Regions from separate parts of the Streptomyces sp. VNUA24 genome, predicted to be linked through region 1. Evidence: riboswitches for the same ligand, from Rfam matches in the RefSeq annotation. Region 1 holds a riboswitch; each other region holds the start of a gene.

What was found. A riboswitch is a leader RNA that binds a small molecule or an ion and turns the genes downstream of it on or off. The one in region 1 is predicted to bind cyclic di-AMP.
Positions count from the first base shown of each region.
Region 2: another riboswitch for cyclic di-AMP. It lies ahead of PYR72_RS20305 (LysM peptidoglycan-binding domain-containing protein); the one in region 1 lies ahead of PYR72_RS26235 (M23 family metallopeptidase).
Region 3: another riboswitch for cyclic di-AMP. It lies ahead of PYR72_RS14420 (M23 family metallopeptidase); the one in region 1 lies ahead of PYR72_RS26235 (M23 family metallopeptidase).

Region 1 is NZ_CP119143.1:6,122,197-6,127,401, reverse strand. It holds gene trmB (tRNA (guanosine(46)-N7)-methyltransferase TrmB) at 1-89, shown strand, start outside; gene PYR72_RS26245 (PrsW family intramembrane metalloprotease) at 188-1,561, shown strand; gene PYR72_RS26240 (aldo/keto reductase) at 1,586-2,530, opposite strand; gene PYR72_RS26235 (M23 family metallopeptidase) at 2,695-3,756, opposite strand; cyclic di-AMP (ydaO/yuaA leader) riboswitch at 3,767-3,928, opposite strand; gene PYR72_RS26230 (PP2C family protein-serine/threonine phosphatase) at 4,192-5,205, opposite strand, start outside.
Region 2 is NZ_CP119143.1:4,797,678-4,802,882, reverse strand. It holds gene fahA (fumarylacetoacetase) at 1-870, opposite strand, end outside; gene PYR72_RS20310 (Cof-type HAD-IIB family hydrolase) at 1,433-2,239, shown strand; gene PYR72_RS20305 (LysM peptidoglycan-binding domain-containing protein) at 2,356-3,108, opposite strand; cyclic di-AMP (ydaO/yuaA leader) riboswitch at 3,113-3,318, opposite strand; gene PYR72_RS20300 (polyprenyl synthetase family protein) at 4,087-5,097, shown strand.
Region 3 is NZ_CP119143.1:3,460,113-3,465,317, reverse strand. It holds gene PYR72_RS14430 (pitrilysin family protein) at 136-1,524, shown strand; gene PYR72_RS14425 (pitrilysin family protein) at 1,521-2,909, shown strand; cyclic di-AMP (ydaO/yuaA leader) riboswitch at 3,124-3,293, shown strand; gene PYR72_RS14420 (M23 family metallopeptidase) at 3,307-4,095, shown strand; gene PYR72_RS14415 (GntR family transcriptional regulator) at 4,296-5,000, shown strand; gene PYR72_RS14410 (HPr family phosphocarrier protein) at 5,179-5,205, opposite strand, start outside.

The DNA of each region.
Region 1 (5,205 bases):
TCCGCCGCGTACAGCAGCGTGAACAGCAGCAGGAGCGACAGCGGACGCGGCAGTCCGACCAACCCGAACACCCCCCCACAGGCGTCTGAAGGCCGTCGTCATGGACCGAACCCGGCGGCGGGCGCGGTCCGGTGGGCCGCACCACGTGCCGTCGCGGGCGGGCCCCTCCCTCGTTAGGGTCAATGCAATGGCCACCAGTCCCCCCTACGCGACGCATCCCCACGGCTCGGCCGACGGGTACGCGTTCAGGCCCACGCGCTGGTGGCAGCGGAAGAGCGTCAGATACGGCGCGCTGACCGCGCTGCTCGCCGTCTCCGGCCTCGTCATCCTCGCGCTCGTCCGCGAACAGACCGGCACCGAGGGGTTCCTCGTCGGACTGGGGCTGGCCCTGCTGCCGCTGCCGCTGCTCATGTCCGCCTTCCGGTGGCTGGACCGGGTGGAGCCGGGGCCCTGGCGGAACCTGGTCTTCGCGTTCGCCTGGGGGGCCTGTGCGGCGGCGCTGATAGCCATCGTGGCCAACAGCTTCGCGACGCGCTGGATAGCGACGGCCACGGCCGATCCCTCGCACGCCGACACCCTGGGCGCCACGGTCATAGCGCCCGTGGTCGAGGAGACCGCCAAGGCCGCGGCCGTCCTGCTCGTCTTCCTGTTCAGACGACGCGACTTCACCTCGCTCGTGGACGGGGTGGTGATCGCGGGGTTCACCGCGACCGGCTTCGCGTTCACCGAGAACATCCTCTATCTGGGCACCGCCTTCGGGACCGACCAGCTCAGCGGGGGGACCGGGCTGGCGTCGGTCACCGCGGCCACCTTCTTCGTGCGCGTGATCATGTCGCCGTTCGCGCATCCGCTGTTCACCGTGCTGACGGGGATCGGCTTCGGGGTGGCGGCGGTCTCCGCCGACTGGCAGCGGGGTCGACGCGTCCTCGTGCCGCTCAGCGGGCTGCTGCTCGCCATGGCGATGCACTCGGTGTGGAACGGCTCGGCGACCTTCGGGGAGTACGGGTTCTTCGCGGTGTACGCGGGGTTCATGGTGCCGGCGTTCGGACTGCTGACGTGGTGGGTGATCTGGGCCCGGCAGCGGGAGCTGCGGACCGTGCGGGAGGCGTTGCCGGCGTACGCGGCCGCGGGCTGGCTGACCCCGCCCGAGCCGTACGTGCTGGGCTCGATGCGGGCCAGGCGGGTGGCGCGGGAGTACGCGGCCCATCACTTCGGGAAGGCCGGGGCGCGGTCGGTGGCGGAGTACGAGGCGTACGCGACACGGCTGGCGTTCCTCCGGCACCGGGGCCTGCGGGGGCGCGCCGGGAGCGACTTCGCGCTCCGTGAGCGGGAGCTGCTGTTCGAGCTGTGGCGGCGGCGGGAGGTGGCCCGCCCGGCGATGGGGTACGCCGGACGGGACGCCGAGCCCAGGTACGGCTATGGCTATGGCTATGGGCACGGGTACGGCTACGAGTACGGGGCGTACGCCGGATACAGCGGGTACGGCGGGTACGGGCCCCACCCCCAGCCGGTGGCCTACGGAGTGGCCGCGTACCCCGGGTACAACCCGTACCGCTCCTAGGACCCGCCGCCGGGGCCGTGTGGGCTACGCCGACGCGTCGGTCAGGCGCCGCAGCTCCTCGGGGGTGAGGGTGAGGTCGGCGACGGCCAGCAGGTCCGGGAGCTGGTCGAGGTTGCGCGCGGAGGCGATCGGCGCGGCGATGGTCGGCTGGGCCGCGAGCCAGGCGAGGGCGACGGTGGCGTGGGCGGCCCCACGGGCTTCGGCGATCTCGTCGAGGGCCGCGAGGACGCGGGTGCCGGCCGGAGTCGCGAGATAGGCGCCGGCACCGGCCGCCCGGGGGCTGTCGACCGTGATGCCGGGGCGGTACTTGCCCGTGAGGAAGCCCTTGGCGAGGGCGAAGTACGGGACGGCGGAGAGGCCGGCGTCGGCGGCGACGGTCTGCAGCGGGCCCTCGTAGGTGTCCCGGGAGACCAGGTTGTAGTGCGGCTGGACGGCCACGTAGCGGGCCAGGCCCTCGGCGTCCGAGAAGTCCAGGGACGCCTTCAGACGCTCGGGGGTGATGTTGGACGCGGCGATCGCCCGCACCTTGCCGGCCTTCACCAGGTCGTCGAGGGCGGTGACGATCTCCTCCACCGGCACCTCGGGCTTGTCGAAGTGCGTGTAGTAGAGGTCGATGCGGTCCGTGCCGAGGCGGGCGAGGGAGGCGTCGGCCGCGGCCTTGATGTTGGCCGCCGTCAGCCCCTGGTACTCGGGGTGCTGGCTCACCTTGGTCGCGATGACCACGTCGTCCCGGTTGCCCCGGGACCTGACCCACCTGCCGATGATGCTCTCGGACTCACCGCCCGTGTGGCCCTCCACCCAGGCCGAGTAGGAGTCGGCGGTGTCGACGAAGTTGCCCCCGGCGGCCGTGTAGGCGTCGAGGACGGCGAAGGACTGTGCCTCGTCGGCCGTCCACCCGAAGACGTTGCCGCCGAGGGAGAGGGGGAAGACCTCGATGTCGGACGTGCCCAGCTTGCGAAGAGAAGTCATGTCATCCCTCAACCAGCCCGGCGGACGCCCGCATTCCGCCCTGGCGTGAACGCCGCGTGAAGCCGTGGGAGCGAGGCGTCCGAGCGGAGGCCGGTCCCGGGGACGACGAACGCCGCGCGGTCCTCACGGACCCACGCGGCGTCGTCGTTCGTCGTCCGACCGCTCTACGGGGTCAGGCCCTTGCTGCGCAGCCACGCCGCCGGGTCGATGCCGTTGGCCGAGCCGCCGGTGTGGACCTCCATGTGGAGGTGGGCGCCGGTCACGTTGCCGGTGGCGCCCACGCGGCCGATGACGTCGCCGGTGGCGACCTTCTGGCCGACGCTGACGCCGATGGAGGACTGGTGGGCGTACCAGATCTCGGTGCCGTCATCGAGGGTGAGGACGGTCTTGTAGCCGTAGGAGCCCTCGTAGCCGGCCTGGGTGATCGTGCCGCTGCCGACGGCCTTGATCAGGGTGCCGGTCGGGGCGGCGAAGTCGAGGCCGGTGTGGTAGCCGGAGGACCAGTAGGGGCCGGCCTGGCCGAAGGTGGAGGTGAGGGTGTAGGAGGAGGTGGGCAGCGTGAACTGCGTGGCGAGGGAGGCCAGACGCTCGGCCTCCTTCTTCGCCGCGGCCTCCTCCGCCGCCTTCTTCTTGGCGGCGGCCTCCTTGGCCTCGGCTTCCTTCTTCTCCTGGGCGGCCAGCTCGGCGGCCTTGTCCGCGGCGGCGGTCTGGGCGGCCTCGGCGGCGGCCTTGTCGAAGGCGTCCTGCTGGGACTCGGCCTGGGCGATGATGCGGGCGCGCAGGGCCTCACCGGCGTCCGCGGTGCCCTGCTGGGCCTCGGCGGGGGTCAGGCCGGCGCTGCTGAGCGGCGTCCTGGACGCCTCGGGCTCCGGCTCCTCGGCCTCGTCCTCGAAGACCGAGCCGACGTTCGGCATGTCGGGCATCGAGATGGACACCGGGGCCTTGCCGGACTGCGCGCTGGCCATGCCGGCGCCGCTGACGGCGGCTATGACACCGACGCCGAGGACGGTGGAGCTGCGGCCGAGACCGCCACGGGCGAGTACACCGGTCTTCTTGGCGACACGGTGCCGGCCGCGAGCGGGGCGCAGGGTGTCCTCGCTGGGATTCCACTCCTGCCAGGGGCCCTCGTTGTCGCTGTTGTAGCTGCCGTAGCCGAACGTCCGGCTCTCGCCTTCGCGTTGGCTCGGCACGACTGGGGCTTCGGTCGCGGACCGGTTCGACGCCACGTGGGCGTACTCCTTCCTTCCTCCTCGCCTACCGGGTTAGCTGACGGGTTCGGAGCAGGAAGGTCTCCTACGCGCGTAAACCGGTCGTGCGGACTGCCACGACGGTCTCCGTGCGATTCACCCCAGGGTGGTGGTTCCCCGGTTCCCTTGCGGGATTCGGCGCGTGAGCACGGAGCCGTCTCTTGTGACGGCTGGGACGACCGCGCTGCGTTATCGAACGTTAATAGACGTGAGTACTCCATTCCAAGCTGTTCTGAATGATCGTTCCGGCCCCTCTGCTGGACTTTACGGGTCATGAGGGGTTTAAAACGGGCGAGTTGACTTGCCTCAGGAGTAACAAAAGTTCTGACGGGACATCAGCACGTCTACGGAGAACGGTCGAACAGCCACGCTGGGTGATATAGAGGCGGTCACCGGCCCCGCACCCGCCCGCGGTCACGGCCGGCGGACCGCCAGCAGGGCCATGTCGTCCGTCGTACCGTCCCCCGTGTGCCGGCGCACCTCGTCCGCCAGGGTCGTCACCAGGGAGCGCGGCGCGGAGAAGACCCGCCCGGACAGACGTTCGATCGGATCGTAGAAGACACCGCACGCGTCCCGCGCCTCCGAGAGCCCGTCCGTGTGGAACAGGAGCGTGGCCCCCCGCGGAAACCCGGCCTCCTCCGCGCGGTCGGGCCAGGCGCCCAGGTCCTCCATGCCCAGCGGGAGGGCCGGCCGCGGCGCGTCCAGGGAGCACAGGGTGCCGTCGGCGAGCAGCAGGAGGGGGGAGGGATGCCCCCGGTTGACGATCCGGGCGCGCCCGGCCCCGTGCGGGAACTCCGCCAGCACGGCCGTCACGAACCCCTCGTACTCCACCGCCGCGTCCCGCAGCGCGGCCTCCCGCCTGGTCGCCTCCCGGGCCAGCGCCCGCTCCAGCCGTTGGGCGACCGCTTCGAGCGTCGACTCCTGCTCGGCCGCCTCCCGGAACGCGCCGATCAGCACCGCCACCGCCGACACCGCGCCGAGCCCCTTGCCGCGCACGTCGCCCACGATCAGCCGTACGCCGTGGGGCGAGTCCTGCACCGCGTACAGATCGCCCCCGATCGACGCCCCCGCCTGCGCGGCCTCGTACCGCGCGGCGATCTCCAGCCCGCCGATCCGCTCCTGCGGCACCGGCAGGACGGCCCGCTGCGCCGCCTCGGCGATCTCCCGGGCGGTGGCGAGCCGGGCGTCGCTGCGGCGGACGAGACGGTTGATCAGTACGGCCAGTACGGCGACGGTGACCACCGTGGCGATCTCGGTGATCGCGTCCACCTGCCCCGTGTCGCCGTAGTAGCCGCGCACGGCGCTGACCCCGGAGATCGAGACGATCCCGGTGATCACCGTGCCGTGCAGCGAGAAGAGCGGGGCCGCCACCAGGGGCGCGGCGGTGAAGAAGGGGACCGCCGTGAACTCACGCGGGGTGAAGTGGTC
Region 2 (5,205 bases), 1.3 Mb from region 1:
GGAGTCGTCCAGATAGGGCAGCAGCGGATGCGTGCGCTCCGGCGGCGCCACCCGCGCCTCGTCCAGGGCCTCCAGCGGAGTGATCCACGCCGAGACGGACGTCGCGAAGGACTTGCCGAGGAACGGACCGAGCGGAACGTACTCCCACGCCTGCAGGTCACGGGCGGACCAGTCGTTGAGCAGGCAGAGCCCGAACACGTGGTCGCGGTAGTCCCGCAGGCCCACCGGCCGCCCCATCTCCGAGGGGACGCCCACCACGAACCCGACCTCCGCCTCGATGTCCAGGCGTACGGACGGGCCGAACACGGGCGCCGGATCGGCGGGCGCCTTGCGCTGCCCGGACGGCCGTACCACCTCCGTGCCGGAGACGACCACCGTGCCGGACCGGCCGTGGTAACCGATCGGCAGATGCTTCCAGTTGGGGGTCAGCGGGTCCGGGGAGTCGGGACGGAAGATCCGGCCCACGTTCCGCGCGTGGTTCTCCGAGGCGTAGAAGTCGACGTAGTCGGCCACCTCGAACGGCAGATGCAGACGTACGCCGGACAGCGCGTGGAAGTGCGGCGCGATCGTCTCCCGGTGCGAGGGCACCGTGAGCCACGCGGTCAGCGCCCGGCGGAGGTCCGACCAGGCGGTGCGCCCCGCCGCCAGCAGGGGGTTGAGCGTGGGGTGGGCCAGGAGCGCCGCGTACGGGGAGCCGAGGGCGTGGGCCGCGGCGGCGGCGTCCAGGACGTGGTCGCCGAGGCGGACGCCGACCGTACGGGCGTCGGAGCCGGCGGGGGAGAAGACGCCGTAGGGGAGGTTGTGCGGCCCGAAGGGGTGGCCCTCGGGGACGTCGAAGGGATCGCCTTCGGGGACATCGAAGGGGGGCATCGGGTGCTGCCTCGCTCTCGTGCTTTCCGTCGTTCCTCTGGTCGCGGCACACGTTACGGGGCGGTGCGAAGATCGGGGAGTGTCTGAAGAGTGCGCAATGTGCCGGTAAGGGAGTGGAAGGGGAGAAAGGTTCCGCCTTGATGGCCCCCGGGGGACTCGGGCGGGCCGAGATCCGGGGGTGGGGGGCCGGCGCGCGGGTGCGTGTGGTGGCGCGTGGCCGGGGTGTGGCGGCCGTCGGCGCGCCCCCGTGGAACCGGCCACGGCGACGCCCCGGCCCGCCGTCCGGAACGGCCCGGTCGTGGCGCGAGGGCTCGACGGACGGACGTACGGACGTACGGAACTGCGCGAGGTCGCCGGCGGCGGGGGTGCGGCGGGCCGGTCGCGGGGTGCGTGCGCGGGATCGGCGGACGGGCGGCGCCCGGACCCGCAGGCCGAGACAGGTCGGCTGAACTACCGTTCGGGCAAAGGGTGTTGACGCGAGGGGCGGTCGCGGTGGCCGGGATGCCGGACGTCGTCCGGCGACCGTCGAACCGATGGGGTGTGGCATCCGTATTCTCTGATCATGGCCGCTCCCACCGCATATTCACTCATCGCCACTGACCTGGACGGAACGCTCCTGCGCAATGACGACACGCTCTCCGACCGGTCCCTCGCCGCGCTGGCGCGGGCCACGGGGGCGGGTGCCAGGCACCTCGTGGTGACAGGACGGCCGGCGCCCAGAGTGCGCCCACTGCTGGAGGATCTCGGCGGCAGGGGGCTCGCGGTGTGCGGACAGGGCGCGCAGTTGTACGACCACGGCGCGGACCGGCTGCTCTGGTCCGTCACCCTGGACCGCGAGCTCGCCGAGACCGCGCTCGGCAAGATCGAGGCCGAGGTCGGGCAGGTGTACGCCGCCGTCGACCAGGACGGCGTCGACGGCCTCACCCTGATCGAGCCCGGCTACCTCATGCCCCACCCCACGCTGCCCGCGGTGCAGGTGCCGCGCCGGGACGACCTGTGGTGCGAGCCGATCAGCAAGGTGCTGCTGCGGCATCCCTATCTGTCGGACGACGAGTTGGCGTCGGCGGCGCGGATGGCGGTCGGCTCGCTGGCGACGGTCACCATGTCGGGGCCCGGCACCGTCGAACTCCAGCCGTGCGGCATCACGAAGGCGACGGGCCTCGCCCTGGCCGCCGACCATCTCGGGCTGACCGCGGACCGGACCATCGCCTTCGGCGACATGCCCAACGACATCCCGATGTTCGACTGGGCCGCGTACGGGGTCGCCATGGCCAACGCCCACCCCGAACTCAAGGCCGTCGCCGACGAGGTGACCCTCTCCAACGAGGACGACGGCATCGCGGTGGTGCTGGAGCGGCTCTTCCCGTGAACGGGCTGTTCCCCTGGGCCCGCCGGCCCAGGGGAGCAGATGGAGCAGATGGAGCAGATGGAGCAGATGGAGCAGATGGAGCAGATGGAGCAGATGGAGCGGATGAGCCGCAGGGCTCAGTAGGCGCCGAAGACGTTGTCGATCGAGCCGTACCGGTCGGCGGCGTAGTTGCACGCCGCCGTGATGTTCGCGACCGGGTCGTACGGGTCGTACGGGGTGCCGGACACGTGGTACGCGGCGAACGTCGGGTCGATGACCTGGAGGAGGCCCTTCGACGGGGTGCCCGCGGCGGCGTTGGAGTCCCAGTTGTTGATGGCCAGCGGGTTGCCCGAGGACTCGCGCATGACGTTGCGGTAGATCCCGTTGTACGTGCCGGGGATCCCCTTCTGCGCCATGATGTCCAGCGACTCGCGGATCCAGCCGTCGAGGTTGTTCGCGTAGGTCTTGGCCGACGCCTGCGTGGCCGTGGACGTCTTGGACGCGGTCGACGCCTTCTTGGCCGCGGCCGGCTTGGTGCCGTTCAGCTTCAGCTTCAGGCCCGGGCGGATCAGCGCCGGGTTGTCGCCGATGGCCGCGCGGTTGTTCTTGTACAGCTGCTGCCAGCCGCCCTTGGTGTGGTGCTTGCGGGCGATGGAGGAGAGCGTGTCGCCGGAGACCACGGTGTACGTCGTGGCCTTGGGCACCACCGCGGCGGGCGCGGCCTGCGGGGCCGACTGCACGGAGGCGGCGGCCTGGGCCGGGGCGGCGGCGTTCGCGGTCGTGGCGACCGTGAGCGGAAGGGCCAGCGCGGCCCCGCCGGTGCCGGCGGCGAGGAGGCCACGGGTCAGCGCGTTGCTTCTGGGACGACGGTGTTTGCCTTGTGCGGGCATGCTGAATTCCTCTCCGTCGCCTGCGAGGTGAGCTGTCGGGTTCGGGCTGGAGATGCCCGGCCTCGCACGTCGTCCCGGCGGCCGCTGTGCGTGCGGCGTCCGCTGGGCGTACTGCGCGTGGCTTCACCCCTAGCCGGTCCGAAGGGGGTTCTTCGGACCGACGGCTTACCTGGGTCCCCCGCTCCTGCCGTGCGTGGATGAGTGGTGATGGGTGGGGAGTCCGGGGCGGCGGCAGGATTCGGCGGTCCGTCCGGACGAGGTGTGAACGTATGCGAGAGCACACGATCGGAACAAGTCCTGGTTTGGCGCTTTGGTCCAGTTGACCTTGAGTTTGCTGCGATTCGACCCAAGATCGGCTCTTCGTCTCCTGGCTCAACTTGCCTACCGCAAAGGGAAAGTCGACGGCATGGCGGGCGGGCGTCGCGTGGCGGGCCGGAGAGGGCTGGTGACTCAACTCACGGGAGGAGTCGGGTGAAATGACGGTAAGTGGTAAATCGGTCAACTCGGACCTGGAGGGGCAGGTTCAAAAGGGGCGAAATCGGGACGTGTGGTGAAGGGGATGGTGGGTCCGGGGCGGGCCGGGGGCGGCGGGGGTGCCGGCCGGAGGTGTGGCTGGAGGTGTGGCTGGAGGTGCGGTCGGGGCGCGGAGGCGTTTCCGCGGGGGAGAACGGGTACGCGTCGCGGGTGGGCGCGGGCAGGGGTGCGGGCCCGGGCGTGGGCGGGCGCGCGGGTGGGCGCGGACGGGTGCGGCACGCGCGTCGATGGATATCGGCGTGTATGAGTTGATCAAGAATGGGAGGAGTGCGGTCCCATACCACTCCAGGCGAAGCCGTGGGCGCTCGCGGTGATCGAAAGGTGACCGGATACGCTGACTCGGGTGATGACAGCGACAGATCGACAAACCGTGTCATCGACCGTGAGAGCGACCTAGACCGACCGTGTGACCGTCATCAGACGTCAGCAGACAGGAGAACCCTCGTGACCGTCGTCGAGCCGTTCGGGCTGAGCGCGCGGGACCAGGCTCTCGAAGCCGATGTCCAGGCCGGAATGGCGGCCGTCGAGGAGGGTCTGCTGGAGGCGACCAAGAGCGAGGTCCCGTTCATCCAGGAGGCCGCCCAGCATCTGCTGCGCGCGGGGGGCAAGCGGTTCCGCCCGCTGCTGGTGATGCTCGCGGCGCAGTTCGGCGACCCCTACGCGCCGGGTGTCGTGCCCTCGGCGGTGGTGGTCGAGCTGACCCATCTCGCCACGCTGTACCACGACGACGTGATGGACGAGGCCGAGGTGCGCCGGGGCGTGCCGAGCGCCAACGCCCGCTGGGACAACTCCCTCGCCGTCCTCACCGGCGACTTCCTCTTCGCCCGCGCCTCGCACGTCCTCGCCGACCTCGGTCCCGATGCCGTCCGCATCCAGGCCGAGGCGTTCGAGCGGCTGGTCACCGGGCAGATCCTGGAGACCGCCGGGCCGCGCGACGGGCGCGACCCGATCGACCACTACCTCGACGTGCTCGGCGGCAAGACCGGCTCGCTGGTCGCGGTCGCCGGACGGCTCGGCGCGCTGATGGCGGGCGCCGACGAGACCGTGGTCGACGTGCTGACCCAGTACGGGGAGCGCCTCGGGGTGGCCTTCCAGCTCGCGGACGACGTCCTCGACGTCGCCTCCGACTCCCACGAGTCCGGCAAGACGCCCGGCACGGACCTCCGCGAGCACGTGCCGACCATGCCGGTGCTGCGGCTGCGCGAGCGGGCGGGGCGGCTGGGGCTGCCGGACGACATCGCCCTGTGCGAGCTGCTCGACTCCGACCTGACCGACGACGCCCGCCTCGCCGAGGCCCTGTCCCGCCTCCGCGTCCACCCCGCGCTGGAGCAGGCCCGCCGCGACACGGTCCGCTACGCCGAGGAGGCCCGGTCCGCCCTGGCACCGCTCCCGGAGTGCGACGCGAAGGCGGCCCTGGTGGAACTGTGCGACGCGGTGGTGCACCGGGCCGGTTAGCCCCGCCGCGGGCCACGGGGTCGGTTGGCTGTGCTGCGGGCTACCGGGGCGGTTTGCCTCGCTGCGGGCCACGGGGTCGGTTGGCTGTGCTGCGGGCTGCCGGGTCGG
Region 3 (5,205 bases), 2.7 Mb from region 1:
ACTTCTCCGGGGGTCCGCGCGCTTGCATACAGTGGCGGGACCGGCAGGAAACAGCGGTTTCCGCGACGATTTCCACGACGGACACGACCGCGGATCCCGCGCACACAGCACAGCGATCGAAGGGACGTATCGCCCATGGGTCACACGGCCACAGCCGAGGCCGGCTCCGAAGGCCTGACAGTGAGGGAGCACCGCCTGGACAACGGCCTGCGCGTGGTGCTCTCCGAGGACCACCTGACCCCCGTCGCCGCGGTGTGCCTCTGGTACGACGTCGGTTCGCGCCACGAGGTCGCGGGCCGCACGGGCCTCGCCCACCTCTTCGAGCACCTGATGTTCCAGGGCTCGGGCCAGGTGAAGGACAACGGCCACTTCGAGCTGGTCCAGGGCGCCGGCGGTTCGCTGAACGGCACCACCAGCTGGGAGCGCACCAACTACTTCGAGACCATGCCCACCCACCAGCTGGAGCTGGCGCTGTGGCTGGAGGCCGACCGCATGGGCAGCCTGCTGCTCGCGCTCGACCAGAAGAACCTGGACAACCAGCGGGCGGTCGTCCAGAACGAACGCCGCCAGCGGTACGACAACGTGCCCTACGGCACCGCCTTCGAGAAGATCTTCCGCCTGGCCTACCCCGAGGGCCACCCCTACCGGCACACCCCGATCGGCTCGATGGACGACCTGGAGGCCGCGAGCCTGGAGGACGCCCAGCAGTTCTTCCGGACCTACTACGCGCCCAACAACGCCGTCCTGTCGATCGTCGGCGACATCGACCCGGAGCAGACCCTCGCCTGGGTGGAGAAGTACTTCGGCTCGATCCCCGCGTACGACGGCAAGCCCGCGCCCCGTGACGGCGCGCTGCCCGACGTCATGGGCGAGCAGCTGCGCGAGGTGGTCGAGGAGAACGTGCCCGCGCGCGCGTTGATGGCCGCCTACCGGCTGCCGGAGGACGGCACCCGCGCGTGCGACGCCGCCGACCTGGCGCTGACCATCCTCGGCGGCGGCGAGTCCTCCCGCCTCTACAACCGGCTCGTGCGCCGCGACCGTACGGCCGTGACGGCCGGCTTCGGCCTGCTGCGGCTGGCCGGGGCGCCCTCCATGGCGTGGATGGACGTGAAGACCTCCGGCGACGTCGAGGTGCCGGTCATCGAGGCCGCCGTCGACGAGGAGCTGGCCCGGTTCGCCGCGGAGGGCCCCACGGCCGAGGAGATGGAGCGCGCCCAGGCCCAGTTGGAGCGCGAGTGGCTGGACCGGCTCGGCACGGTCGCGGGCCGCGCCGACGAACTGTGCCGCTACGCGGTCCTGTTCGGCGACCCGAAGCTCGCCCTCACCGCCGTCGACCGGGTCCTGGAGGTGACGGCCGACGAGGTCCAGGAGATCGCCAAGGCCCGCCTGCGGCCCGACAACCGGGCGGTGCTCGTGTACGAGCCCGTCGCCGGCGAGGAGGACGCCGAAGACGACGCCGAAGAGGCGGCCGCCGAGACGGAGGCCGTCGAGACCACCGACGAGAACGAGGAGTCGGCGAAGTGACCGAGCTCGCGAGCATGGAGTTCCACCCGCAGCCCCAGGCGGGCGACGCCCGCCCCTGGGCGTTCCCCGCGCCCGAGCGCGGCACTCTGCCCAACGGCCTGACCGTGCTGCACTGCCACCGCCCCGGCCAGCAGGTCGTCGCCGTCGAGGTCGTCCTCGACGCGCCCCTGGACGCGGAGCCGGCCGGCCTCGACGGCGTCGCCACCATCATGACCAGGGCGTTCTCCGAGGGCACCGACAAGCACACGGCCGAGGAGTTCGCGGCCGAGCTGGAGCGCTGCGGCGCCACCCTCGACTCGCACGCCGACCACGCGGGCGTACGCCTGTCCCTCGAAGTGCCCGTGTCGCGGCTGGAGAAGGCCCTGGGGCTGCTCGCGGACGCCCTGCGGGCTCCCGCGTTCGACGACGGCGAGATCGAGCGTCTGGTGGCCAACCGGCTCGACGAGATCCCGCACGAGACCGCCAACCCGGGCCGGCGGGCCGCCAAGGAGCTCTCCCGGCAGCTGTTCCCGGCCGAGTCCCGCATGTCGCGGCCCCGCCAGGGCACCGAGGAGACCGTGGAGGGCATCGACTCCGCGGCCGTACGCGCCTTCTACGAGCGGCACGTGCGCCCCGCGACGGCCACCGCCGTGGTCGTCGGCGACCTCACCGGGGTCGACCTCGGCACGCTGCTGGGGGACACCCTGGGCGCCTGGACCGGCTCCCCTGCCAAGCCCAGCGTCGTTCCGGCGGTGACCGCCGACGACACCGGGCGCGTGATCATCGTGGACCGCCCGGGCTCCGTGCAGACCCAGTTGCTCATCGGCCGGGTGGGCGCCGACCGGCACGACCGTGTGTGGCCGGCCCAGGTGCTCGGCACCTACTGCCTCGGCGGCACCCTCACCTCCCGGCTGGACCGCGTCCTGCGGGAGGAGAAGGGATACACCTACGGCGTGCGCGCGTTCGGCCAGGTGCTGCGCTCCGCCCCGGACGGCTCGGGCACGGCGATGCTCGCCATCAGCGGCTCCGTCGACACGCCCAACACCGGCCCGGCGCTGGACGATCTGTGGACGGTGCTGCGCACCCTGGCCGCCGAGGGGCTGACCGACGCCGAGCGCGATGTGGCCGTGCAGAACCTCGTCGGGGTCGCCCCCCTCAAGTTCGAGACGGCCGCGGCCGTGGCGGGCACGCTGGCCGACCAGGTCGAGCAGTACCTGCCGGACGACTACCAGTCGACGCTGTACCGCCAACTCGCCGCCACGGGCACGGTGGAGGCCACCGCGGCCGTCGTGAACGCCTTCCCGGTGGACCGCCTCGTGACGGTCCTCGTCGGGGACGCCGCGCAGATCGAGGAGCCGGTCAGGGCCCTCGGAATCGGCGAAGTCACCGTCGTACCCGCCGAGTAGGGAACCGGGGAGATACCGGACGGCAGGACACGCACGAGTGAGGCCCTGGTGACGGAAGAGTCACCAGGGCCCACTTTTGTCCGTTTGATGGCGGAGGTTGTGTGTCTGACCTGTGGCGTAGTTAACAAATCCTGTGATCCGTTTGTTATTTCGAAGACGGCCCACTTAGCGTCGGTCCGGCTGTTCGTCAGATGTTCGCCGCAGCCGCGGCACCGGACAGTCATCGCCGAGTCCCGAGGCGCGAGCCTGGGGAGCCGGGGACCCACCGAAGTCCCTGGGGTGAATCGGGTGCCCTTCGCGAGCCACGCGAAACGGGGGGCAGCCGTAGGAGACCTTCCTGCTCCGAACCCGTCAGCTAACCCGGTAGGCGAGAAGGAAGGAAAGGACCAGCCACTTCATGGCGTTCACCCGCGCCCCTGGCAAGCACCGCCGTCCCGGCCGTGTGTCGCGCACGACCACGAGGAACGTGGGCGTCGCCGCTCTCACCACCACCGGCGTCATCGGCACCCTGGCCGGCCCCGCGCTCGCCGCGGAGGAGCCCGCCGTCGAGCAGACCGGCCTGAACCAGGTCATCGTCCTCGGTGACACGGTCGCCGACCAGGTCGACGCACAGGCCGCCGCCCAGCAGCAGGCCGCCGAGGTCGCCGAGGTCAAGAAGAAGGCGCAGGAGGAGGCCCGCAAGGCCGCCGCCGAGAAGGCCGAGCAGGAGCGTGCCGCCGCCAAGGAGCGCGAGGAGATCAAGGCCCGCGCCGCCCGTGCGGCCGAGCGCGAGCGCCTCAACACCTACGTCTCGCCGATCACCGGCTCCTACATCTCCACCGGCTACAAGGCCGGCGGCGCCGTCTGGTCCTCCGGCAGCCACACCGGCGTCGACTTCCACGCCGCCACCGGCACGGCCGTCCTGGCGGTCGGCTCCGGCACCGTCGTGGAGGCGGGCTGGGGCGGCGCCTACGGCAACAACATCGTCATCCGCATGACCGACGGCACGTACACCCAGTACGGCCACCTGTCGTCCATCGGCGTCTCCGTCGGCCAGACGGTCACCCCCGGCCAGCAGATCGGCCTCTCCGGGGCGACCGGCAACGTCACCGGCCCGCACCTGCACTTCGAGGCCCGCACCACGGCCGAGTACGGCTCGGACATGGACCCCGTCTCCTACCTGCGCGCGCACGGTGTGAACGTCTGACACCTCGCTCCACGCCTTCGAAGGCCCCGGCTCACGAGCCGGGGCCTTTCGCGTTGCGTGAACCTCTTGTGGCGCGCCTCCTGTCCAAAAAATATCCCTGGATTCCGGTCCGCCATCGGAAATTCCGTCCCGCTGCAATAGAGTCGCTGGAACACGCGTCAATCATCGACGTTTCACGGGGATTAAGGCGGAGGTCGGTCATGCGTATTCCGGCGCATTCGGTATGCACGGCGATCCGGGACGACATCGTCGCGGGTGTCTACGAGCGCGGCAGCCGCCTCACCGAGGAACTGCTCGCCCGCCGGTACGGCGTCAGCCGGGTCCCCGTCCGTGAGGCGCTGCGCACGCTGGAGGCCGAGGGCTTCGTGGTGACCCGGCGCCACGCGGGCGCGTGCGTCGCCGAGCCGACCGAGCAGGAGGCTGCCGACCTGCTGGAGATGCGCATGCTGCTGGAGCCGCTGGGTGCCGCCAGGGCCGCCCAGCGCCGCACGGAGGCGCACCTCAAGGTGTTGCGCGGCCTCGTCAGGCTGGGCCAGGAGCGGGCCAGGAGGGGCACCAGCGAGGATCTGCGCTCCCTGGGCGGCTGGTTCCACGAGACGCTCGCACAGGCGTCCGGCAGCCCTGCCCTGACCTCGACACTCGCCCAGCTGCGGCACAAGATCGCGTGGATGTACGCGGTCGAGGCGCCCGCCGACCCGGTGGAGTCCTGGGCGGAGCACGGCGGGATCGTGGACGCCGTCGCGCGCGGGGACAGCGACCGGGCCCGCACGATCACGTCCCTGCACACCGAGCGTGCCACCGCCGCGCACCGGTTCCGATTTCCGGGCGGGGCCGGCGGGCCCGACCGCCCGGACCGTGTGAGGACTTCGCAACACCCCGTAAACACGCCGAGCCTGCGGCATTAACACGGAAGCCGTATACAAAGAGGCAAGAATTCCGTGGGGCATTATTTCTGCTGCCCGCAGAACGGAAAAGGAACGAAAAGGCGAAGGGCCCGCCCGATAAATCGGACGAGCCCTCCACATGTGTACGGCCGGCCTTTCAGGGCCTTTTTCCGTTCGGGCCGGCCGGTCGCCCGGTGGTTCAGACCGTCTCGGGGAGTTCTTCCAG